One region of the Georgenia sunbinii genome, then DNA from elsewhere that is predicted to be linked to it. Evidence: riboswitches for the same ligand, from Rfam matches in the RefSeq annotation. Region 1 holds a riboswitch; each other region holds the start of a gene.
What was found. A riboswitch is a leader RNA that binds a small molecule or an ion and turns the genes downstream of it on or off. The one in region 1 is predicted to bind S-adenosylmethionine.
Positions count from the first base shown of each region.

Region 2: it holds a riboswitch for S-adenosylmethionine, as region 1 does, so the genes downstream of both, V2J52_RS13325 (O-succinylhomoserine sulfhydrylase) here and V2J52_RS03925 (hypothetical protein) in region 1, are expected to answer to the same signal.
Region 3: it holds a riboswitch for S-adenosylmethionine, as region 1 does, so the genes downstream of both, V2J52_RS04825 (methylenetetrahydrofolate reductase) here and V2J52_RS03925 (hypothetical protein) in region 1, are expected to answer to the same signal.

Region 1 is NZ_JAZGOL010000001.1:821,539-830,812, reverse strand. It holds gene V2J52_RS03930 (purple acid phosphatase family protein) at 1-1,107, shown strand, start outside; SAM riboswitch class IV at 1,234-1,358, shown strand; gene V2J52_RS03925 (hypothetical protein) at 1,640-2,623, shown strand; gene V2J52_RS03920 (universal stress protein) at 2,760-3,881, shown strand; gene V2J52_RS03915 (DegV family protein) at 3,889-4,794, shown strand; gene V2J52_RS03910 (ComEA family DNA-binding protein) at 4,897-5,850, shown strand; gene V2J52_RS03905 (ComEC/Rec2 family competence protein) at 5,847-8,417, shown strand; gene V2J52_RS03900 (NUDIX domain-containing protein) at 8,604-9,134, opposite strand; gene holA (DNA polymerase III subunit delta) at 9,131-9,274, opposite strand, start outside.
Region 2 is NZ_JAZGOL010000005.1:117,827-123,064, forward strand. It holds gene V2J52_RS13320 (SRPBCC family protein) at 1-184, shown strand, start outside; gene V2J52_RS13325 (O-succinylhomoserine sulfhydrylase) at 336-1,613, opposite strand; SAM riboswitch class I at 1,618-1,717, opposite strand; gene V2J52_RS13330 (tetratricopeptide repeat protein) at 1,803-2,366, opposite strand; gene ddaH (dimethylargininase) at 2,458-3,270, shown strand; gene V2J52_RS13340 (universal stress protein) at 3,282-4,223, opposite strand; gene V2J52_RS13345 (C40 family peptidase) at 4,382-5,238, opposite strand, start outside.
Region 3 is NZ_JAZGOL010000002.1:82,301-91,574, forward strand. It holds gene V2J52_RS04815 (GmrSD restriction endonuclease domain-containing protein) at 1-99, opposite strand, end outside; gene metE (5-methyltetrahydropteroyltriglutamate--homocysteine S-methyltransferase) at 289-2,703, opposite strand; gene V2J52_RS04825 (methylenetetrahydrofolate reductase) at 2,703-3,599, opposite strand; SAM riboswitch class I at 3,631-3,723, opposite strand; gene V2J52_RS04830 (bactofilin family protein) at 3,951-4,526, shown strand; gene V2J52_RS04835 (DUF4287 domain-containing protein) at 4,655-5,203, shown strand; gene V2J52_RS04840 (endonuclease/exonuclease/phosphatase family protein) at 5,238-6,239, opposite strand; gene add (adenosine deaminase) at 6,337-7,341, shown strand; gene V2J52_RS04850 (DUF6986 family protein) at 7,382-8,659, opposite strand; gene V2J52_RS04855 (SufE family protein) at 8,712-9,161, shown strand.

The DNA.
Region 1 (9,274 bases):
ACCCTGCCGGAGATCCCGAGCAGCGAGTTCCGCGACCTCTACCTCGGTATGCAGGCCGACTGGCTCGACGAGGTGCTGGACGAGTCGACCGCGAACTGGAACGTCATCCAGTTCCACCACCCCACCTTCTCGGTCTCCAGCGGCCGCGACAACGCGCACCAGCGCGCGGCCTTCCTGCCGGTCATCAAGGCCAACGACGTCGACCTCGTGCTGTCCGGCCACGACCACACCTATGCCCGTGGCTTCCTCGACGCCGACGCCACCAGCACCCCCGGCGTGACCTCCGGCACCGTGTTCGCGGTGACCAACTCTGGGCCGAAGCACTACAACCTCGCGCCCGACTCGACCAACGTGTGGCTGAACAACGACGCCACCCAGGTGGTCAAGTACCAGCACGTCTCCTTCATCCAGGGCATGCGGGTCACCCCCGACACCCTCGAGTACGAGGCGATCGTCGCGCAGCGGGGTGGCAACAACCCGAACACCGACCTGGAGATCGGTGAGACCGCCGACTCCTTCACCATCAGCCGGCTCGCCAACGGCACCACGGCCGTCACTGAGGGCATCGAGCGTCGCGTGGCGACCGGCCTCGGGCAGCTCGAGATGGACCCCGTCGACGGTGACATCGTCCTCGAGGCCGATGTCCCGGCCGGCGACCCGGCGCTCAAGCAGGGTGCGCTGACCATGACCATCGCCGCCGACAGCACCGTCGACCTCGGTGACGCCCGCAACGGCGGGGACCGCTGGTCCTTCGACGCCACGCTGCCGCAGATCTCGGTCACCGACACCCGCACCGCCGCGGCCGGCTGGTCGCTCACCGGCAGCACCGAGGGCCTCACCTCCCCGGCCGGCGCCATCAGCTCCGCGTTCCTCGGCTGGGCGCCCCGGGTCCTCGGTGCGGCGACCGCCGACGCCGGCCCGCAGGTGCTCGGCCAGCTCGACGGCGGACAGGGCCTGACCGAGGCCATGCTGCTCGCCAGGGCGGACGACCACGCCCGTTTCGGGACCACCGAGGTCGTGGCCGACCTCGCGCTCGACGTGCCCGTCGACACCCCGGAGGGCAGCTACGCGGGCGCGGTCAACGTCCGACTCTTCCCGGTCGACTGACCCAGCAGGGTCGTCACGCACACCGCTGAGGGGGCTGGTCGCACCGACCAGCCCCCTCTGGCGTCCCGAGACACGCCGCGGCCCGAAGGTTGACAGGTGAAGTGAGAGCCTCGTAGGCTCCGAGCAGGTTCAGAGCACCAGTGCGCACCACGCGTGCGCTAAGCCCCGGCTTGCTGGTCGGCAACCCGCCACGTGCGGCGGGTGCTCCGGGTGATGACCTGGCCCCGCGCAGGCGTGGGGCAACGCATGCACACCTCGGTGTCGAGCACGAAGGAAGAACGACGATGCGCACCATCCTCACCCCCCGGCGGTCCTTCGACCTGGCCAGCGGTGCGATGTGTTGCGGCATGTGTCGTCCGGGTATGTCCCGCTGAGGACAACCCCCAGCGATGCCCCAGCACAGCCCGTGCTGACGCATCACCCCTGACCAGAGCCCCCGATCGTCGGCGAGTGAGACGCCGCCCTCGGGACGGCCGGTCAGTCTTCCTTGACGCGCTCACTGCGCGCTGCTGACTGATGGATGTGCCCTGCCATGACTGTGTCCTACCTGCCTACCCGAACCACCGAGACCACCACCAGCCCCGCGACGATCGCGCTGGACCTGTCCGCCCTCGGTGCTCCCAGCGCCGATCCGGACTTCGCCTCCGGCCTGCCCGCCGAGCACGCCAACCTCGTGCGGCTCGCCGCCTATGCCCGCGCCGCCCACCAGGGTGGGGTGTCCTTCGTCAGCCTGGGGGACGGCTTCCGGCTGCGGTCCGACGCCGCCCCGCGGGCCAACTCCTGGCTCGACCCGATCGTGGCGGCCCGCCGGATCAGCCCGAGCGCCGGCGGCACCGGGCTCGTCCCCACCGTCCAGCTCGGTCGGGCGGACTCCGCGGTGGCGGCCGAGCTGTCCCAGTTCAACCGCAAGACCGGCGCCTGGGCCGGCCTGGAGGTCACTGGCCGTCGGGGTGCGGCGACCGCCGATGCTGCCGGCATCCCGTCGCTCGGTGACCACCTCGAGCACCTCGTCCGCTCTGCGAGCCGGGGCCGTCGAGGCGGCTCGGCATCCGCGGACCTGCCGACGGTCGTCGTGCCGCTGGCCGACGAGAGCGACCTCGACGTCGCCGGGGAGTTCGCCGACGTGGTCCGCCTGCGCGAGACCGACCTCGCGTGGGCCCGTGAGCTGCGCTACGCGGTGCGCTCCGCGGCCCGGGCGGCGGGCCGCCCACCGGTCAAGGTGCTCGTCGACCTGCGCGCGGTCATCTCGGCCGACTACCAGGCCGCGCGGGTGCGTGCCGACCTGCTGACCGACATCGCCGGCGGGGACCATGGCTGGGCCGGCGCCCTCGAGGCCGTCGGCACGGTCGGCGACGTCGTCACCACGATCGAGAAGTGGCTCGAGGCCGGTGCCGCCGACGGTTTCGTCGTGCTGCCCGGCTCGGTGCCGGCGGACGTCGCCGGTCTGCTGCGCGGGGTCATCCCGGCGCTGCGGTCCCGAGGTCTGCTGGAGGTCGAGGCGCAGCGCGTGAGCTGAGCGGCGGACGGCGCGGCGGGCCCCTGAGCCGATCCACCCTCCGGTCGGGCCCGCCGCGCCGCCCCACTCCGTGGGAGGATCGACGTGGTACCGGTGTTCTTCAGGGCTTGGACACGCGATCGATTGGGGTCAGCAAATGGTCAACGAGCAGTTCCCGGCGGGTAGCGTCCTTGTGGGGACCGATGGTTCCGCCGCGGCCGATGTTGCCGTCGACTGGGCCGCAGCCGAGGCGACACGCCGTAGCACCGGGTTGCACATCCTGTACGCCTTCCCCTGGCTGACGCGGGCGCGTGCCTGGGAGTTCGAGCCGCCGCCGGAGATCACCGAGAACGGCAACCGGGTGGTGGCTGCTGCCAAGAAGCGGGTCGAGGAGAACCACCCCGGGCTCGCCGTGTCCACCGAGGTCCGCATCGAGGACCCGGCGATGGCACTGGTGACGTCGTCCGAGTCAGCGGTGGTGACCGTCGTCGGCGCCCAGGGGATGGGCGCCGGCAGCGACAGCTTCCTCGGCTCGGTCTCGCAGAAGGCCGCCGCGCACGCTCGCTCCGCCGTCGTCGTCGTCCGGGCGGACGCCGATCTCGACCCGGACCGGCCGGTCGTCGTCGGGATGGACCCCAACGAGGGTGCCCCCGAGGCCATGGAGTACGCCTTCGAGGAGGCGGCACGTCGCGGTCAGCGGCTCGTCGTCGTCCAGGGCTCGCAGGACGACGCCGCGTTCCCCGACTTCCCCGACGCCGTCATCTCCGGCCACTACGATGCCGGCGCGAGCGAGGCCGCGAAGCTCACCAGCGACCGCCTCACCGCCTGGCACAAGCAGTTCCCGGACGTCCCCGTCGAGCTGCGCCTGGTGCGGGAGCGGCCGGTCAAGGCACTGGTGCGCGCCGGCGACGAGTCGTCGGTCGTCGTCGTCGGCAGCCGTGGCCGTGGCGGGCTCGTCGGTCTCGTGCTCGGCTCGGTGAGCCGCGGCGTGCTCAACGGTGCGCCGGTGGTGGCGGTCGTCCGCTCCCGCCACGAGCTGGACGTCGAGAGGGCCGCCCAGCGCAAGCTGGAGAAGACCGAGGCGACCGAGGCACGCAAGGTGGGCAAGGTGCAGGCCGCGGCCGCCGCCAAGGTCGGGCGCGCCGAGTCCTCCGCGGCCCGCCGGATCGCCCGGGCCGCCTCCGCGGTGTCCGCGGCGTCGGCGCCGTCCGCGGTGGAGCTGGCTGACCTGCCGCCGGTCGCGTCCCCGGACCGACCCGAGGACAGGCAGACGCCGTAGGCCGCGGATGACCAGGGTCGCGATCGTCACCGACTCCACCGCGTCGCTGCCGCCGGAGCTGCTCGGTGACGGCGACGGCGTCACGGTGGTCCCGCTGCACGTCGTCGTCGACGGTGAGGACCACCACGACGACGGCGTGAGCATCACCCGCGGCGACCTGGCGGAGCGGATGCGCGACGGCGCGCGGGTGACCACCTCGCAGCCGGCCTCGCGCGAGCTGGCGAGGGCGATGCGCGACGCCGTCGAGCGTGGTGCGCAGGCTGTCGTGGCGGTGCACCTGTCGGGCGAGCTGTCGGGGACCGCGGCGCAGTCACGGGTCGCGGCCGCCGAGGTGACCGCGGCGACCGGGGTGCCGGTGCACGTCGTCGACACCCGGACCACCGCCGGCGGGCTCGGCCTCGCGGTGGTCGCGGCGGCCGAGGCGGCGGCCGGCGGTGACGTGCACCGGGTGCTGGCGGTCGCCCGGGAGGTCGGTGCGCGCAGCCGCGTGCTGTTCATGGTGCCCGACCTGCAGCACCTTGCCCACGGCGGACGGATGAGCGCCGCCAGGGCCTCGATCGGCGCGGCGCTGGGCGTGCGCCCCATCCTCACGATGGTCTCGGGGCGGATCGTCGTCGCCGAGCTGGTCCGCGGCGCGGTCCGCGCGCGACGCCAGCTCGTGGAGCTCGCTGCCCGCGCCGCGGGCGGGCCGGGCGCTGCCGTGCCGCGCGGGGACGGCGCACCGGTGCGGCTCGTCGTCCACCACTTCGACGCGCAGGACGCCGCTGCCGAGCTGGCGACCGCGCTGCGGGAGCGGCTGCAGGAGACCGGCGCGATGATCGACCGGTTGGTCATCGGCGAGGTGACGGCTGTCGTCGGCGCCCACACCGGGCCCGGCGTCGTGGGCGTCGCCCTCGCTCCGCTGCCGCGCTGAGCGAGCAGCACGCCTGACCCACAGGCCGGGCCGGCGTGGGCGCCGTGCGCAGGTCCGCCGGCGCGGGGACGCTGCCGGTCGCACTCTTCCTAGAGTCGCGGGATGGCCACCCGGGCGCGTCGGCGCGACACCGACTCCGCCGAGCGGCTGCGGGCACTCACCCGCCGCGCCTACCTCGCGACCGGTGGGCACCTCGAGCTCGAGGACGAGCCCCCGATCTCGGTCCGAACGGCACGGCGGGCGGAGTTCGACGAGATCATCCGTGGTCAAGATGGCGGGTACCCCGCGGCGAGAGCTGCCAGCCGGCCGGCCGAGAGGCCGCCGGAGCGGGTGCGGTGGCGGGTGTCGGTGAGGGCGGCGGTGGCGGCGGTCATCGTGCTCGGTGCACTCACCGGCGTGGTCGTCGTCCGGTCGCTGGTGCAGGTCGACCCGCCGACGGTACCGCTGCCCGTGGCAGCCACGCCGGTGCTCGAGCCCGCTGCGGGTGCCCCGTCGGACGCGGCTGCACCGCCGGACGCGGCAGGGCCGGCCGACGTCCCGGCCGGTACCGCCGGTGAGAGCGGGCAGCAGCCGGCCACCGCGCCGGATGATCCGCCGGCCACGGAGGTGGTCGTCCATGTCGCCGGGGCGGTCGCCGAGCCCGGCATCGTGACGGTCGCTTCGGGAGCCCGCGTCGCGGACGTCGTCGAGCGCGCCGGCGGTCCCACCGCGGACGCAGAGCTCGGCGGGATCAACCTCGCCCGGGTGGTCACCGACGGCGAGCAGGTGTTCGTGCCCGAGGTGGGGCAGGGCGTCCCCGGGGCGGAGGCAGGGGCGCCGGCCGGCACGCCGGACGCCAGTGGTGCCACCGGGAGCGACGGCGCCGCCGCGGTCGACCTCAACCAGGCGGACCAGGCCGCGCTGGAGACGCTGCCCGGCGTCGGTCCCGCTATCGCGCAGCGGATCCTCGACTGGCGGGCGACCAACGGCAGGTTCCACTCGGTCGACGAGCTGGACGAGGTGCCGGGCATCGGGCCGGCGACGATGGAGCGGCTGCGGCCTCGGGTGACGGTGTGAGCCCGCCGTCGGCCCTCGACGTGCGGATCGTGCCCGCCGCGGTCGGTTGCTGGGCGGTGGCGTTCGGCATGGTCGGCGCGTCACCGACCGTCGGGGTCGTCAGCGGTGTGGCCGTTGCAGCGGGTGGTGGCGGCTGGTGGCTGGCGTACCGGCTGCGACGACAGCGTGCCCGGTACCGGGCGCCACCGGCGGGCCGGGCCGGCGCACCGGCTGGCCGGGCGGGGGCGGCTGCGGCCCTCGCGCTGGCCGCGATGGTCCTCGTCGCGCTGGCGACCGCCGCACACGTCCACGTGAGGAGTACCGGGCTACTGGCCGAGCTGGCGCCGCGGGGCGCGGTGGTCACCGTGGTCGGGACGGTCGTCGGTGACCCGCGGCCGGTCGCCACCGACCCTTCGGCAACCTGGGGCGGGGACGAGCGGGCCGGCCCTGGCGCCGACCGCTTTCGTACCCGGGTCCGCGTCGAGCAGGTCGAGGGGCGGGGCCGGCTGGGCAATGTCCGCACCCCGGTGCTGGTCCTGGGTCCCGCGGCCTGGAGCGCGGCGGCGATGGGGGAGGAGGTCCGTGCCTCCGGGCGGCTGGTGGCGGTCGAGCCGGGGGACGACGTCGCCGCGTTGCTCGTCGTCGGCGAGCCACCGGTGGTCACCGCGGCGGCGCCGGCCCACCAGCGCCTCGCCACCGCGATGCGGCGAGGTCTGCTCGAGGCGGTCGCCGATGCGTCACCGCAGGCCCGCGGGCTGGTCCCGGGCATCGCGGTGGGTGACGACACCGCGATGCCGGCCGAGCTCGATGCCGCCATGAAGACGGTCTCCCTCACCCACATCACCGCCGTCTCGGGTGCTCACGTGGCGATCATCCTCGGCGTGGTCCTCGGTGCCCTCACGTGGACGCCGCGATGGTTGCGAGCGACCGTCGGGGGCGTCGTCCTGGTGGCGTTCGTCGTGCTCGTGCGGCCGGAGGCGAGCGTGCTGCGATCGGCCACGATGGGGGCGGTCGCGCTCGGGGCGCTGCTCGTCGGTCGACCGGCCCGGGCGCTGCCGGCGCTGGGCGGCGCGGTGGTCGTCCTGCTGGTTGTCGATCCGTGGCTGGCCCGGTCCTACGGCTTCGTGCTGTCGGTGCTCGCCACCGGTGGCCTCGTGGTGCTCGCCGGCCCGTGGGCGGCGAGGCTGTCGCAGTACCTGCCGGGCACTCTCGCCCACGTCGTCGCGGTGCCGGCAGCGGCCCAGGTGTGCTGCGCGCCGGTGATCATCCTGCTCGAGCCGGCGATCGCGACGTACGCGGTGCCCGCCAACGTACTCGCCGCACCGGCGGTGCCGCCCGCGACCGTGCTCGGCGTGCTGGCCACGGTGTGCGCGCCGTGGTGGCCGGGCGCCGCCGCGGCGCTCGTGGTCCCCGCGACGTGGGCGACAGCCTGGATCGCGGGGGTGGCCACCGTGACAGCAGGAATGCCGGGGGCCCGGCTGGGGTGGCTCGGTGGCGCGGGCGGTGCGCTCCTGCTCGCCGCCCTCACCGTGGTGGTGCTGGTCGCGCTGTCGCGCCCTCGGGGCTGGTGGTTGCTACCCGCTGTGGCAGTCGTCGCGATAGCAGTAGTGCCCGGGCCGCGGGCCGCGGTGGGCGGCTGGCTCGGCCTCGGCCCGCCCGACGACTGGGTCGCCGCGCAGTGCGACGTGGGCCAGGGCAGCGCCTTTCTGCTACGCACCGGCCCGCACCGCGCCGTCATGCTCGACGTCGGACCACCCGGACCGGCGGCCGGTCGCTGCCTGGACGAGCTGCGGGTCCGCGAGCTGGACCTGCTCGTGCTCTCCCACCTGCACGCCGACCACGTCGGCGGTCTCGACGCCGTGCTCGCCGGCCGCCACGTGCACCGTGCTCTGCTCAGCCCGCACGACGCCCCGACCGCGGCCGAGCGCCGCGTGGTCGAGACACTGGCGGCGGCCGGCGTCGCGCTCGAGCGCCCGGTGGCTGGTGCGGCGGGCACGACCGGCCCGGCGCCGTCGGCGGCCGACGACGCCCGGCACCTGGCCGGCTCGGCGCCGGATCCGTCGCACTCGGCAGTGCCGCTGCCACCGGCTGGTCCGCTGCCGGCCGACCAGCCGCACCCGGCCGACGGGCTGGTGGCTGCGGACTGGTTCGTGCTCTGGCCCACCGATCGCGCCGTGGCGGTCGCCGCGCCCGGGGACGACGCGGCGGCCAACGACCTCTCGCTGGCTCTCCTCGTCCAGGTGGGGGACCTCGTGGTGCTCGCGCCCGGCGACGTGGAGCCGGCGGGGCAGCGGGGCCTGCTGCGCTCCTGGGCGGAGCAGCAGGCGCGGTCGCCGACGCCGGACGTCGTGCTCGTGCCGCACCACGGCTCGGCGGCCCACCTGCCCGATCTCGCACCGGCCTTCGCGCCGCGCCTCGCCGTTGTCAGCGTGGGCGCGGACAACGACTTCGGCCACCCTGCGGCCCCGACGCTCGCCGCCTACCGCGACGTCGGCGCGCTCGTGCTGCGCACCGACGAGTGCGGCCTCATCACCCTCCACCGCCACTCGACCGGAGTGGCGGTGGCAGCGGGCTGTGATCCCGGCTGAGGGTGCGGGCGTCGCGCAGAGCCGCCGCCGCGAGGGGGCGTGGACAATCCTGCTGTCGCGAGCGGGTGGCTGGGGTGGGCGTTGACAATCCAGCTGTCGCGAGCGGGCGGCTGGGGTGGGCGTGGACAATCCCGCTGTCGGCGGGGGAGGGGTGTGGACAATCCCGCTGTCGGCGGCGGAGGGGGATCAGGCTGGCGGTGGGGCGGTGGTCAGCAGTGCACCGGGGAGGCCGATGCTCGTGATGGCCGGCAGGTCACCGGACCGCATGCCGTCGAGCACCGCCCGCTCGTGGGGGACCACCGGCGCGTCGAGGGAGTCGAGGTCCGCCAGCGACACCCAGCGCAGGTCGGCGGCCTTGGTCTCCACCGGGCGCGGCTGCCCGCGCCAGTGGCGTGCCGTGAAGAAGAAGTCCACCCGCTCATCGATCCACTCGCCGGTGCCCTGGCTGCGGTGCATCGTCGTCAGCGGGCGCAGGTCCGACGGCCGGACCTCGATGCCGAGCTCCTCACGGGCCTCGCGCACCGCGGCGGCGTGGACCGACTCGCCGGCCTCGACGTGCCCGGCGGCGCCGGCCGCCCAGTAGCCGTCCATGAACCCGGTCTGCTGCCGGCGCTGCAGCAGCACCTCGGGCGTCTCGGCCGCAGCTGTGTCGTCGTGCGGCTCACGCAGCAACAGGACGTAGGCGGCGGGGACGACGCGGTACCGCTCGGCGGTCACCGCCGGCCCCGGCTGGCCGCGATCCGCAGCACGGCGCGCTCGATGGCGAACTCCGGGTCACGGCTGAGGCCCTTGACCTCGGCGTCCGCGGCGGCGACGGCGCTGATGGCGCGGGCCAGGCCCTCCGGGCTCCAGCCGGC
Region 2 (5,238 bases), on a different contig from region 1:
GGTCACCCCAGCAGGTACCCGCGCGAGGGTGTCGTGGACGTACGACGCCCGGCTGCGCGGCCCGCTGCCGGCGGCGCTCACCGGCCCGGCCCTCAACCACGCACTGGACGCGATGGCTGCCCTCGCGCTGTGGCGGATGGACCGCTGGGTCCGCCGCACCCGCCCCGCCCCACCCCTGCCGTGACAGCGGGATTGTCCACGCAGGAACCACCCCGTGGTCGTGACAGCGGGGATGGTCTGCCCGTCGACAACCCTGCTCTCGCAGACAAACCCGCTGTCGCGGACAAGTCTGCTGTCGGCGACAAGGGTGGGCGGGTGGGGCGGGAGATCTCGGGTCAGGCGGGCTGGTGGGTGCGGGCGGCGGGCACCGCGGCGAGGGCCCGCTCGACGTCGCGCTGCAGGTCGGCCAGGTCTTCGAGGCCGACCGAGAGACGGATCGTCGCGTCGCTGATCCCGACCTCCGCCCGCCCCTCGGGGCCGAGGCGCCGGTGCGTCGTCGTCGCCGGGTGGGTGACGAGCGACTTCACGTCGCCAAGGTTGTTGGAGATCAGCACGATCTGCAGCGCGTCGAGGAAGGCGAAGGCCTCCGCCTGGGTGGCCGGCCGGCCGTCGACCGCGAGGTCGAAGGTGACGACGGTGCCGCCACCGCTCATCTGCGAGCGGGCCAGCTCGACCTGCGGGTGGGAGTCGAGGAACGGGTAGTACACCCGCCCGATCTGCGGCAGGGTCTCCAACCAGGCGGAGAGCTGCAGCGTCGCGTCGGTCTGCGCCTTGACACGCAGCGGCATCGTCTCCAGGCCCTTGAGCAGCACCCAGGCGTTGAACGGGCTCAGGCTCGGCCCGGTGTTGCGCAGGATGAGCTGCAACGGACCCTCGATGAACTCCTTGCTGCCGAGCACCGCGCCCCCCATCGTGCGCCCCTGGCCGTCGATGTGCTTGGTCGCGGAGTAGACGACGACGTCGGCCCCCTGCGGCAGCGTCTGCTGCAGGACCGGCGTCGCGAAGACGTTGTCGACGACGACGACGGCGCCCGCGTCGTGGGCCAGCCGGCTCACGGCACGGACGTCGACGATGTCCTGCATCGGGTTGGACGGGGTCTCGAAGAACACCACGTCCGCCGGGGTCGCCAGCGCCCGGCGCCAGTCGTCGACGTCGTGGGCGTCGACGTAGTCGGTGCGCACTCCCCACTTGGCAAGGACGTCCTCGAACAGCGTGAGGGTGGAACCGAAGAGCGCACGTGCCGCGACGATCCGTGACCCGCTGCTGACCAGCGCCGCGAGCGTGGCAAACACCGCCGCCATCCCGGTGGCCGTGGCGTAGCAGGCCTCGGCGCCCTCGAGGGACCGCAGCCGCTCCTCGAAGATCGAGACGGTCGGGTTCTCGTAGCGGGCGTAGGTGAAGCGGTCGAGGCCACCTGCGAAGGCCTCCTCGGCGTCAGCGGCACGGTCGTAGACGAAACCCGTGGTGAGGAACAGCGCCTCGGAGGTCTCCTGGAAACCGGTGCGGACGTGACCGGCGTGCGCGGCCCGCGTGGCCGGCCCCCACGTCGGGTCGGCGTCCGGGTAGCCGGACGGCCCGGGACAACCAGGGGTGGGATCACTGACGTAGCTCATGGCGCCTCCATCGGTCCTGGCGGAAGCACCCGCACGTACCGAGGAACGGCACGGGGTTGCTGCAGCGTCAACGAGCCAGGTCTCTCGGCTGCTCTGGATGGTCACCACGATGTTAGCCACCCGGCCGGGCCACGCCAAGGGGCTCACGCCCGATGTCCACCCAGCGGACAGCGTCGCTAGGGACGGCGGCTACTCCCGGGGCTGCTCAAGCCAGCCGATCCCGACGAGGTCGTACTCGTCGGGCGGGTGCCCCTCCTGCTCGCGCAGCAGCCACCGCTCGTGGCACAGCCAGCCGAGGTCGTCGGCGGTGAAACCGTCGCCCTGCTCGTGGCGGCTCAGGGCGCGGTTGTACCAGCCCAGGGCGCGGCGTGGGTCCCCGTGGCTCTGCCAGGTCTCTGCCATGTACCGGTAGGCCACCGCCGAGTCCGGCCTGCTGCGGCGCAGCTCCGCGTCGACCGCGAGGGCCTCGTCGAGCGCGCCGCGACGGACGAGGACCTCCGCCAGGTGGCAGCGCGGATCGAGGAAGACCTCGCCGGTCATCGCGACCGCCTCGCGGTAGAGCCGCTCCGCCGCAGCGTCGTCCTCGGCCTGCTCCAGCTGCTCGCCCGCCCGGACGAGGAGCTCCCTGGCGCTGACGACGTCACCCGGGTGGGGCTCGCGCGCCCAACCGACCAGCCGGTCGGCCACGCCTCGGTGGGAGCCTCCGGAGAAGTCGGCCGCGTCGAGGTCCGCCTCGGAGATGGGTTCGCGCATGCCGCCAGGGTACGGCGCGGCGGCGGCCCGGGCGGTCGCGCGCCGCGGACCATAGGCTGCCGAGACACCCCCGACCCGAAAGGGGCGACAAGTGCGGACACCCCGCGAAGCCTCGCCACGGCGCTACCTCATGTGCCGGCCCACCTACTTCACCGTCGCCTACGAGATCAACCCCTGGATGCACAGCGACGTGCCGACCGACACCGACCTAGCGGTCCGGCAGTGGCAGCAGCTCCACGACACCTACCTGCGCCTCGGGCACCGGGTGGACCTCATCGAGCCGGTCCCGGGGCTGCCCGACATGGTGTACGCCGCCAACGGCGCCATCACGGGCGACGGCGTCGTGTACTCGGCCAAGTTCACCTACCCGCAGCGGATGCCCGAGGGGCCGGCGTACGAGCAGTGGTTCGCCGACGCCGGCTTCCCCACCGTCACCGCCTCGGAGGTCAACGAGGGTGAGGGGGACATCCTCACCGTGGGCGACCTCGTGCTCGCCGGCACCGGTTTCCGCACCTCGCTCGCGGCGCACGCCGAGCTGCAGGAGGCCATCGGCAAGCCGGTCATCGGGCTGCAGCTCGTCGACCCGCGGTTCTACCACCTCGACACCGCACTGCTCGCGCTCTCCGACCACGAGATCGCGTACTACCCGCCGGCCTTCTCCCCGGGCAGCCGCCGCGTGCTCGAGAGGCTGTTCCCGGACGCGATCATCGCCGGCGAGCAGGACGCGGTCGTCCTCGGGCTCAACGGGGTGAGCGACGGGCGCCACGTCGTCGTCAACCCGCGAGCCACCGACCTCGCGGCAGCGCTCACCCAGCGCGGCTTCGAGCCGATCGGGGTCGACACCTCCGAGCTGCTCAAGGGCGGTGGCGGCGCCAAGTGCTGCACCCTGGAGATCCGCGGCTGACCAGCTGCTGGTCAGCGGCGCCGGCGCCGCCACGGGACGTCGGTCGGGCTGGGGCCCTCGCTCTCGTGCGCGGTGCGCGCCGGCACCACGAGCACCGGGCTGACCGCGTGGTGCAGGACCGCCTGGCTCGTCGAGCCGAGCAGCAGCCCCGCGAACCCGCCGCGGCCACGAGACCCGACGACGACGAGGTCCACCGCGGTGGAGAACTCGGCGAGCAGCGCGGCCGCGTTGCCGTCGAGGGCGTGCTGGCTGAGCTTCACGTCGCGGCCGTCCACCGCACGATCGCAGGCGACCCCCAGCCCGACCTTGACGTCGGCGAGCACCTCGTCGCGGTCGACGGCTGCCGGCAGCCAGGCCAGCGACCCGGCACCGCCGCCGATCGGCACGGTGGCCACCGCGGTCAGGTGCGCGTCCCAGGCGATCGCCTCGTCGACGGCGCGGCGCAGCGCGATCGTCGCGGACTCCGAGCCGTCGACGCCGACGACGATCCGCCGAACCGGGGTCAACCGCTCGGTGCTCTCATCGACCAGCGGCACGACGACGGTCGGGCAGTGGGCGTGGGCGGGCAGCGCGGAGGACACCGTCCCCAGCAACCGGTCGGCGAAGCCGCCGCCACCCCGGTTGCCGACGACCGCGAGCCCAGCGCTGCGGGACAGCTCGACGAGCACCCCGGCAGGATCACCGAGCTCGAGGGCTGCAGTGACCTCGACGTCCCCGCCCACCCGTGCGACGGCCTCGTCGAGCACCGCCTGCGCACCGGCCTGGATCGCGGTGTCGTCGACCGCCGCGAACCCGCCGTCGAGCGAGGCGACGGTGAACGCCGGCACCGCGTAGGCGCAGACGATGTGCAACCGCCAGCCAAGCTGGCGGGCCTCGGCGGCCGCCCAGTCCAGCGCGGCGAGACTGGCCTCGGAGCCGTCCACGCCGGCGATGACGACGTCCTCGTGAGTCATGTGGTCCTCCGACCGAAGGGAAGTGGGCGGTGTTCCTCTGATGGTCCCATTGTGGGCGTCCCGCCGCAGCATCGTGCCCGTTCGGCGGTACGACCTGCCCACCGGACGCCAGCGGGCCCGTACCGAAGAGGTACGGGCCCGCTGGTCAACGAGGTGGGTCAGCCGATACGGATGAAGGTCGGCGTGCCGCGACCGACGTGCGAGATCGGGCCGGCCTGCAGCGGCTTGGAGGTGTTGCGCGCCGCGATGTGGTTGCCGTTGCCGGTGTAGATGCCGACGTGACCGGGCCACCACACGAGGTCGCCGGGCTGCGCCTCCGAGGCGGAGACCACGGTGCCCGCGTTGCGCTGGGCGCTCGAGCCGCGCGGGATGTCGATCCCGAGCTGCTGGAAGACGTACCAGGTGAAGCCGGAGCAGTCGAAGCCGGACGGCGAGGAGCCACCCCAGACGTACGGGGTGCCGACGTAGCGGAACGCGATGTCGACGATGGCGTTGCCGGACGCGGCCGGCGCGGGCGCCGTCGCGGTCGACCCGCTCGACTCGGTGGACGCCGCGGCGGACGAACCGGTGGCGGCAGCCGGGGCAGCGGAACGGCTGCGCGAGGCGGACTCGGCGGCACGCTGCTCGGCGATGGCAGCAGCCTCGGCCTCAGCGACACGGGCGGCCTCGGCCGCGACGTGCTCGGCGACCGGGTCGGAGTCGTCCGCGGTCGTGGTCTTCGGCGGGATGGCCTCGAGCGAGACCTCCTCGACGTCGAACTCGACGTCGGTGGGGACCGACACGGTCGGGGAGACGGTCAGCGCTCCGCGAGCCTGGCTCGACAGCGCAGACACGTCGACCTGCGGGAGCGCGGAGGTCGAACCCTCCGGAGCCGCGATCGCCGTGCTGGCAGCCATGGTGAGGGCCAGCCCGGAGGATGCGGCAACGACCATGCCGCGCCGGGCGCTAGAGCCGGTCACGACCTGCCCGAGCACCGTCAGTGGGGTGGTGGGACGGGCAGCCGCGCGGTGGCGGG
Region 3 (9,274 bases), on a different contig from region 1:
CATGAGCACGCCGGTGAGGCCGTCGACGAGCACCCCGAGGACGATCAGGGCTGCGACGGTGCTGACGGTGGTGCGCCACCGGCGTGAGGAGGAGGACACCCCTCATCTTCGCCTGACGACGACCATCGCTCCAACAGCCGCACCCGTGATGTCTCTATCCTCACGACACCGCGGCGAGAGTGCCCTGCCGCGCCGGCAGCGGCGTACCGGGGCCGGCAGGCCGCGACCCCGGATCGGGATCGCGGCCTGCCCGCCCGGCGCCGAATCAGCTGACCCGGCAAGCCAGGTTCAGACCGCGGCGGTCTGCGACAGCTTCTGCCGGACGGCGGCTGCGGCCTCGACGAGGTGGCGCAGCGCCGGCTCCACCTCGGCGTACCCGCGGGTCTTCAGCCCGCAGTCGGGGTTGACCCACAGCAGCCGTGCCGGCACCGAGTCGGCGGCCAGCGCGACGAGCTCCTCGACCTCGGTCTCGCTGGGCACCCGCGGCGAGTGGATGTCGTAGACGCCCGGGCCGACGCCGCGTGCGAAGCCGGCGGCCTGCAGCTCGGGCAGCACCTCCATCTTCGAGCGCGCTGCCTCGATGCTGGTGACGTCGGCGTCGAGCGCGTCGATGGCGCCGATGACCTCACCGAACTCCGAGTAGCAGAGGTGGGTGTGGATCTGCGTGCGGTCCGCGACGCCGGCGGTGGCGAGCCGGAACGAGCCGACCGACCAGTCGAGGTAGGCCTGGTGGGCCGCGGCGCGCAGCGGCAGCAGCTCCCGCAGCGCCGGCTCGTCGACCTGGATGACGCCGATCCCGGCAGCCTCGAGGTCGGCGACCTCGTCGCGCAGCGCGAGGGCCACCTGCGTGGCGGTGTCGCCCAGCGGCTGGTCGTCGCGGACGAAGGACCACGCGAGGATCGTCACCGGCCCGGTGAGCATGCCCTTGACCGGCTTCGCGGTGAGCGAGGCGGCGTACTGCGACCACTCGACCGTGATCGGCGCCGGGCGTGCGACGTCTCCCCACAGGATCGAGGGGCGGGTGCAGCGGGTGCCGTAGGACTGCACCCAGCCGTTGCTGGTGACCGAGAACCCGTCGAGGTTCTCCGCGAAGTACTGCACCATGTCGTTGCGCTCGGGCTCGCCGTGGACGAGCACGTCCAGGCCGAGGTCCTCCTGGAGCGCGATCACCCGGGCGATCTCCTCGCGCATCGCGGTGGTGTAGTCGGCGTCGCTCAGCTCGCCCTTGGTGTGGCTGGCGCGAGCCTTGCGGATCTCGGCGGTCTGCGGGAAGGAGCCGATCGTCGTCGTCGGCAGCGGCGGCAGGTCGAGGACCGCCTCCTGCGCCGCGACCCGCTGCGCGAAGTCGGCGCGGCGGTAGTCGGCCTCGGTCAGCGCTGCGGCCCGGTCGCGCACGTCGGCCCGGCGGACCCCGGCGTGCTCGAGACGGCTGCGGCGGCGGTCGGCAGCGGCGTCGAACGCCCCGGCTGCCGCCTCACGACCGTTGACCAGCGCGGTCGCCAGCGCGAGGACCTCCTCGATCTTCTGGTCGGCGAACGCCAGCCAGCTGCGCACCTGCGGGTCGAGCCCGGTCTCCGGCTCGACGTCGTAGGGCACGTGCTGCAGCGACGTCGAGGTCCCGACGGCGAGCCGGCCGGTGGCGACGGCGTCGGCCGCCAGCCCGGCGGCGAGCGCCTCGAGCTTGCCGAACGCGGCGTCGAGGTCCGAGCGCCACACGTTGCGGCCATCGACCACGCCGGCGACGACGGTCACGTCGCCGAGCACGCTGAGCACCTCGGGCGCCGGCACCTCGCCGCGCACCGCGTCGATCCCCACCGCCTCGACGCCGGCGGCGGCGAGCACCGGCAGCGCATCCTCCGCCGGGCCGTAGGCGATCGGCACGAACAGCGCCGGCCGGCCGGGGCGGGTGACCTCCCCGGCGAGCACCTCGTAGGCGCGGGCGGTGGCCGCGAGGATCCGCTCGCGCGGCAGGTCGGAGTCCACGGCCAGCGCCGGCTCCTCGATCTGCAGCCACGGCACACCGGCCTCGCCCAGCGCGTGGAGCAGGTCGACGTAGGCGGGCAGCAGGTCCTCGAGGCGGTCGAGCGGGTGGAAGCCCTCGGGCGCGGGGGCGGCCGGGGCGGCGCCGTCGGCCTCGGTCGCCGGCTCCTCGCCGACGGCCTTGCTCAGCAGCAGGAAGGTCACCGGCCCCACGATCGTGGGGCGGGTGGTGATGCCCTCGGCGGCGGCCTCGAGGAAGAGCTGGACGACGCGGCAGTCGGTGAGCCGGAAGCTCGTCTCCGGGCTGATCTCCGGCACCAGGTAGTGGTAGTTCGTGTCGAACCACTTGGTCATCTCCAGCGGGGACCGGTCGTCCTTGCCACGGGCCACGGTGAAGTAGCCGTCGAGGTCGAGGGCGCCGTCGTCGTCCTGGAGGTGACGGAACCGCGGCGGCACGGCACCGACGGTGGTCGCGGTGTCGAGCACCTGGTCGTAGTAGGAGAAGTCGCTGGGGATCGACGCGTCGTCACGGCCCAGGCCGAGCTCGACGAGCCGCTGGCGCGAGAGTCGCCGCAGCCCGGCGGCCGCGACCTCGAGGTCGTCGGCGTCGCTGCGGCCGGCCCAGAAGGACTCGATCGCCCGCTTGAGCTCGCGGTTCGGCCCGATCCGGGGGTACCCGAGGATCGTGGCGGCGGGCAGCACGGGGGTGGTGGAGTCGGGCATCACAGTGTCCTTGCGTGAGTGGGGGCGATGGTGGGTAGCGGCCGGCGCAGACGCTCGACGACGTCGAGCGCCGGCCGGAACTGGTTGAAGGTGTACAGGTGGATGCCGGGAGCGCCGGCGGCGATCGCCGCCTCGACGAGCTCGACGGTGGCGTCGATACCGAGGCGGTGGCGGTGCTCGTCGTCCTCGACGGCGAGCAGGTCGACCACCCGCTGCGGCACCTCGACGCCGGTGAGCTGGGCGAGGCGGGCGAGGCGACCGGGGTCGGTCATCGGGATGATCCCGGCGACCACGGGCAGGACGACGCCGGCGGAGCGGGCCTCCTCGACCAGCGAGACGTAGGGCTCAACGTCGTAGAAGACCTGGGTGACGGCGAAGTCGGCGCCGGCGGCCTGCTTGTCGAGCAGGGCCCGGACGTCCTGCGCGCGGGTGTGGCTGGTGCCGGCCGGGTAGGCGGCGACGGCGATGCTCACCGCGCCGTCGGTGCCGAGCCGCTCTCGCTCGACGTCGCGGATGAGCTCGACGAGCTCGCTGGAGCCGGCCAGCCCGCCAGGCTGCGGCTGCCAGCGGGTCTCCCCGGCCGGCGGGTCGCCGCGCAGCGCGAGGAAGTCCCGCACCCCGTCGTCGACGAGCTGCCCGACGAGGTCGGCGAGCTCGGCGCGGGTGGCGCCGACGCAGGTGAGGTGGGCGATCGGCGGCACCGTCGTCTCGCGCAGGATCCGCCGGACGACGTCGCGCGACGCGGTGCGGGAGGAGCCGGAGGCACCGTAGGTGACCGAGAAGAAGTCCGGGCCCGCAGCGGCGAGGCGCTGGACGGTCTCCCACGCGGCGGCGGCTGTCGCCGGCGTGCGCGGTGGGTAGAGCTCGAACGAGACGGTCGGTCGGCCGGACGGCACGGATACGAGGCTAGCGGTGCTCAACAGAGTTCTCCCATCGAACCTGGCGGAAGCACCCTCACCCGTGATCGGGGGGTTGCTGCGACGTCGACGAGCCAGGACTCTCGGCCGCTCTTGATGGCGTGGACATCGTGGCGGCGACGGTTGTCGCTGAGCAAGACACGTCCACCATGCGAGACCTGCAGGTTCGCCTGATGGCAGAAGTCGTCCCGCCCGCACGCAGGTGAACAGCGGGTGACCGGGCGGTGAGAGGCCTCTCACCGCCCCCTCACGGTGGCCTCACGGGCACCCGATGGACTGGTGCCGATCCACGGGGACGGTCCCGAGGACTTCGAGAAGAGGAACACCGCCATGAACGTTCGACGCACTCTCGCTGCCGGCGCGGTCGCCGGGCTCATGCTCGTTGCACTCCCGTCCGCAGCACAGGCCGACGAGATCGTCCGGTCCGGCAACTACACGGTGGCCGCCGGGCGCACCATCGACGGCGACCTCAAGGTCCGCAACGGCACCCTCACCATCAACGGCACGGTCGAGGGCAACGTCAAGCAGGTCGGAGTGGGCTCCATCGTCATCGGCAAGAACGGCCGGGTCGACGGCAACGTCGAGGAGACCGGCCACGGCACCGTCCAGGTCCACGGCCGGGTGGACGGCAACATCCAGGAGAGCAGCACCGGCAAGCTCGAGATCTTCCGCACCGCACGCGTCGACGGCAACGTCCATGAGCTGCACGACGGCGCGGTGTACATCCGCGGGACCGTCGACGGCAACGTCAAGGAGAGCGGGGCCGGCCACCTGTACCTCTACGGCACCGCCCGGATCGACGGCAACGCCAGCGAGCGCGACAAGAGCAACCTGTACGTCTACCGCGGCGCCCGCGTCGAGGGCGACATCAGCGAGGGTGGTGCCGGCAGCCGCATCAACCGCTGACCGGTCCGCCAGCCGCGACGCCCCGGTTCGCCGGCCAGGCCGCCCACGCCGCGGCGCGCCCCCACCTGCCCGGTGGGGGCGCGTCGTCGCCCTTCCCGCACCGCCACGGCGCCAGTACCGTGTGCGCCATGACGCGACGTACCGAGGACCTGGTCGGCGATGACACCGTGGTCGACCGCACCGGCCGCCCGCGGCAGGAGTGGTTCGCGCTCCTGGACGGCGCCGGCGCCACCGGCTGGGACCACAAGCGGATCGCCGCCTGGCTCGTCGAGGAGCACGACGTCGACGGCTGGTGGGCGCAGGGCCTCACGGTCGGCTACGAGCAGGCGCGTGGCATGCGCGAGCCGGGCCAGCGCCCGGACGGAACTTTCGAGGCGAGCGCCTCCAAGACCGTCGGCCGCTCCGTCGACGACCTCTTCCCGCACCTCGCGGACACCGACCTGCGCCAGGCCTGGCTCACCGGGCCGTGGCAGCAGACCGGCGTCACCGCCGGCAAGACGGTCCGGCTGGCCGGGGACGACGGCACCCGGGTGCTGCTCTCCGTCACCGCTGCCCGCGAGGGCCGGGTCAGGGTCACCGCGACCCACTCCCGGCTGCCCGACGCCGACGCCCGCGACCGCGCCAAGACCTTCTGGCGCGACGCCGTCGGGAAGCTCGCGACGCTCCTCAGCCGCTGAGCCGAGGTCCGGCCGGCGCCGCCGCGCCGCGGCGTCACGGCGCCACCGGACGGATCCGGGTCACCACCGCCCGGTGGTCGCTGCCGTCCACCTCGCGGACGGCGGCGTCCACGACCGTGAACGCCCGGTCGTCGACGAGCACGTGGTCGATCGCTGCCCCCAGGAGCGTGGGCAGTCGCGCCGGCCACGTCGCCACGCCGCCGACGCCGCCCTCGACCGACGCGTCTACGCAGCTGCCGAGCTCGCGCATCGGCGCGTGGTCGAGCGTGGCGTTGAAGTCCCCGCCGACGACGACGCCGCTCACCTCCCGGCACAGCGCGGTGACGGCGTCGAGGTCCCGCTCCCAGTCGGCCATCGTGCCGCCGCGCGCCAGCGGGGCGATCGGGTGGACCGCGACGAATACCGGTCCGGAGCCGTCGGCGGGCTCCGCGCGGACCGAGCCGAAGGTCGTCTCTGGACCGGCTGCCTCGGTGTACTCGCCGAGCCGGTCGCTGACGAGCAGCGCCGTCGAGCGGGCGTCCCACGCGCCCGTGCTCCGGGCGAACCACTGGTAGCCGGTGCCGGTGCGGTCGGTGAGCTCGGTCGCGATCAGCTCGGCGCTGGCGCCGGAGGTCTCGGGCAGCATGAGGACGTCCGCCGCGAGCTCGGCAGCGGCGTCGGCCACCTCGGCCGGGCCGGCGCCACCCCCGTAGGTGTTCAGCGCAAGCACGGTGATCTGCTCGCCGGGCTCGGCGGCCGCGAGCGTGCCGCTGGTGTCCAGGCCGCGGTGGCCCAGCACCGCGGCGTGCCCGAGCCCGACGGCGAGGAGCACGACGGCGAGCACCGTACGCCGCACACCGCGCCGGCCGAGGAGCAGCCCGACGAGGACGCCGAGCAGCAGCAGCGCACCGAGCCCGCCGAACCCCACGGCGAGCGCCGGCCGCAGCGCGATGACCTGGGTGACCGGCACCGTCGTCGAGAGGCCGAGCCGCGCCGGGTCGAGGCTGATGAGCGCGGCTGCCGCAATCACGAGGGTCAGCAGCCAACCGGCAAACATGCGCACAAGGACATTCTCACCCGCCGTGGCCCGGCTGGTGGACCCGGCCACCAGGGGCTGGTTTCATGGCCGGTCAGACAACCGGAAGAGGATCACCATGACCAGCACCAGTGAGTTCCTCGCCGCGCTGCCCAAGTGCGAGCTGCACGTGCACATCGAGGGCACGCTGGAGCCGGAGCTGCGGTTCCGGCTCGCCCAGCGCGGCGGCGTGCCGCTGGACTTCGCATCGGCCGAGGAGGTCCGTGCCTCCTACGAGTTCGACGGGCTCAGCGACTTCCTGGCGAGCTACTACGCGGGCATGGAGGTACTGCTGACCGAGCCGGACTTCTACGACCTCGCCTGGGCCTACTTCGAGCGGATGGCCGCCCAGAACCTCGTCTACACGGAGATCTTCTTCGACCCGCAGGCCCACACCTCACGGGGCGTGCCGTTCGACGTCGTCATCCGGGGGCTGCGGCGGGCGCAGATGGACGCCGAGAACATGCTCGGGGTGCGCAGCGCACTGATCATGTGCTTCCTGCGGGACTTCCAGCCGGAGTTCGCGATGGCGAACCTCGTGGCGTCGCTGCCCTACCGGGAGTGGATCGTCGGCGTCGGGCTCGACTCCGACGAGCGCGACAACCCACCGCGCAAGTTCGCCGCGGTGTTCGCCCGTGCCCGCGCCGAGGGCTACCGGCTGACCATGCACTGCGACCCGGACCAGCCGGACTCGATCGAGCACATCCGTCAGTGCCTGCACGAGATCGGGGTGGAGCGGATCGACCACGGCACCAACGTGCTGGAGAGCGACGAGCTCACCCAGGAGCTCATCGACCGCGGCATCGGCCTCACGTCCTGCCCGATCTCCAACCGGCAGCTCTACGGCGCCACCAAGGCCGCAGAGATCGCCGAGCTGCTGCGCCGCGGCGTGAAGATCACCATCAGCTCCGACGACCCGGCCTACTTCGGCGGGTACGTGCAGGAGTGCCTCGAGGTGCTGGTTGCCGAGGCCGGTCTTTCCGAGCAGGAGCTGATCCAGCTGCAGCGCAACGCCATCGACATCTCCTGGGCGCCGCCGCACGTGAAGGACGATTTCCGCGCGCGGCTGGCGGCACTGGGCTGATCCGGCGGCCGCTCAGCCACTCGGCTGACCCGGCGGCCGCTCAGTCGTCCCCTCCGGGGCGGCGCACCAGGGCGGCGACGTCCTCGACGCTCACGCCCGCCTGCGTCAGCTCGGCCCCGCTGATCGCCCCGCAGTCGAGACCACGACGTAGGAACCACGCCAGTGCCCGGGCGGTGGCGGGCTCGTCCATCACCGCGCCACCGGCCTGCCGGAGGTAGCCCGCCAGTCGGCCGGCTGCCGGAGCCAGGCCCTCGCGGTAGAACGCGTAGGTGGCGGCGAACCGGCTCGGCAGCTGGCCGGGGTGCAGGTCCCAGCCCTGGTAGAAGCCGCGCTCGAGCGAGCGCCGCACGAGCCGTCCGTGGTTGTGCCAGGCGGCCCGTACGTCGTCGTCGCCGCCGACCGGCAGGATGTTGGTCGACCCGTCGGAGAGCCGGACGCCGGTGCCCGCGGCGGCCAGCTGCATCACCTGCTTGGCGTGGTCCGCCGCCGGGTGCGCCATCGACTGGTACGGCGCGGCGATGCCGAGCGCCGCGGAGTAGTCGTAGGTGCCGTAGTGCAGCCCGGTGACGCGGCCGGCCCCGGCGTGGACCATCGCCGCGACGGCGGTGCGGCCGTGGTGGTCGAGCACCGCCTGCGGCGTCTCGACCTGGATCTCGAAGCGCAGCCGGCCGGCCGGCAGCCGGTTGGCCCGCTCGAGCTCGGCGCACAGCATCACCATCGTCTCGACCTGCGCCACCGCGGTGACCTTGGGCAGCGTGAGGGCCAGCCCGTCGGGCAGCGGCCCGTCCTCGAGCAGCGTGCTGACGAACAGGTCGAGGCTGCGGATGCCCCGTGCCCGGGTGACCCGCTCGAGGCACTTGAACCGGATCCCGACGAACGGGGTGCCCCGGCCGGTCGCGATCTCTCGCCGCACCCCGCGGGCGGCGGCGACGACGTCGCCGTCCTCCTCGGCATCGGGGCGCCGGCCGTAGCCGTCCTCGAGGTCGATCCGCAGGTCCTCGACCGGCTCGCGGGCGAGCTTGTCCGCCACCTGGGCGCCGACGGCGTCGCGAAGCTCGTCCGGGACGCCGATCGCCGCCAGCAGCGCCGCGGTGCCGCCGTGCTCGGCGAGCAGCCGGCGGGCCGCCGCGCCCCACTCGTGCGCCAGCCCCTCGCGGTACCGGTCGGCGGGGACGTAGACGGTGTGGACCGGCTGCCGGGAGCCGTCGTCGCCCGGGTAGGCCGTGGCGAGCAGCTCGTCGACGTCGCGCAGCCGTGCGTCGGCGTCGTCCAGGACGGCCCGGCCGAGCGAGGTCCGGGGCTCATCGCCGGGCGACACCGTCACTGGCCCCTCCCTCACGGCTGTCTGCGTTGAGTGGAAGACTACTCAGATGACCACTGCTGCCGAGGGACTACCGGACCAGCTCGCCGAGATCGTCGACGACTTCACCGCGATGTCGGTGCCGGACCGGCTGCAGCTGCTCGTCGAGTTCGGGCAGGAGCTGCCCGCGCTGCCCGAGCGCTACGCCGCGCACCTCGAGCTGCTCGAAGCCGTCCAGGAGTGCCAGTCCCCGGTGTACCTGCTCGCCGAGGTGGTGGTGAGCGATGACGAGCCGGTGGTGCGGCTGCACATCTCGGCACCGCCGCAGGCCCCGACGACGCGTGGCTTCGCGGGGGTGCTGCACGCGGCGCTCGACGGGCTGCCGGCGGCGCAGGTGCTCGCGGTGCCGATCGACGTCACCGACCAGCTCGGGCTCGGTGAAGCGGTCAGCCCGCTGCGGCTGCGCGGCATGGCCGCCATGCTCGGCCGCATCCAGCGCCAGGTGCGCGAAAAGTCGTAACAGCCCCGTCCGCGACAGCGGGATTGTCACCCACAGCAGACTTGTCACCGACAGCGGGATTGTCACCCACAGCAGACTTGTCACCGACAGCGGGATTGTCACCCACAGCAGAC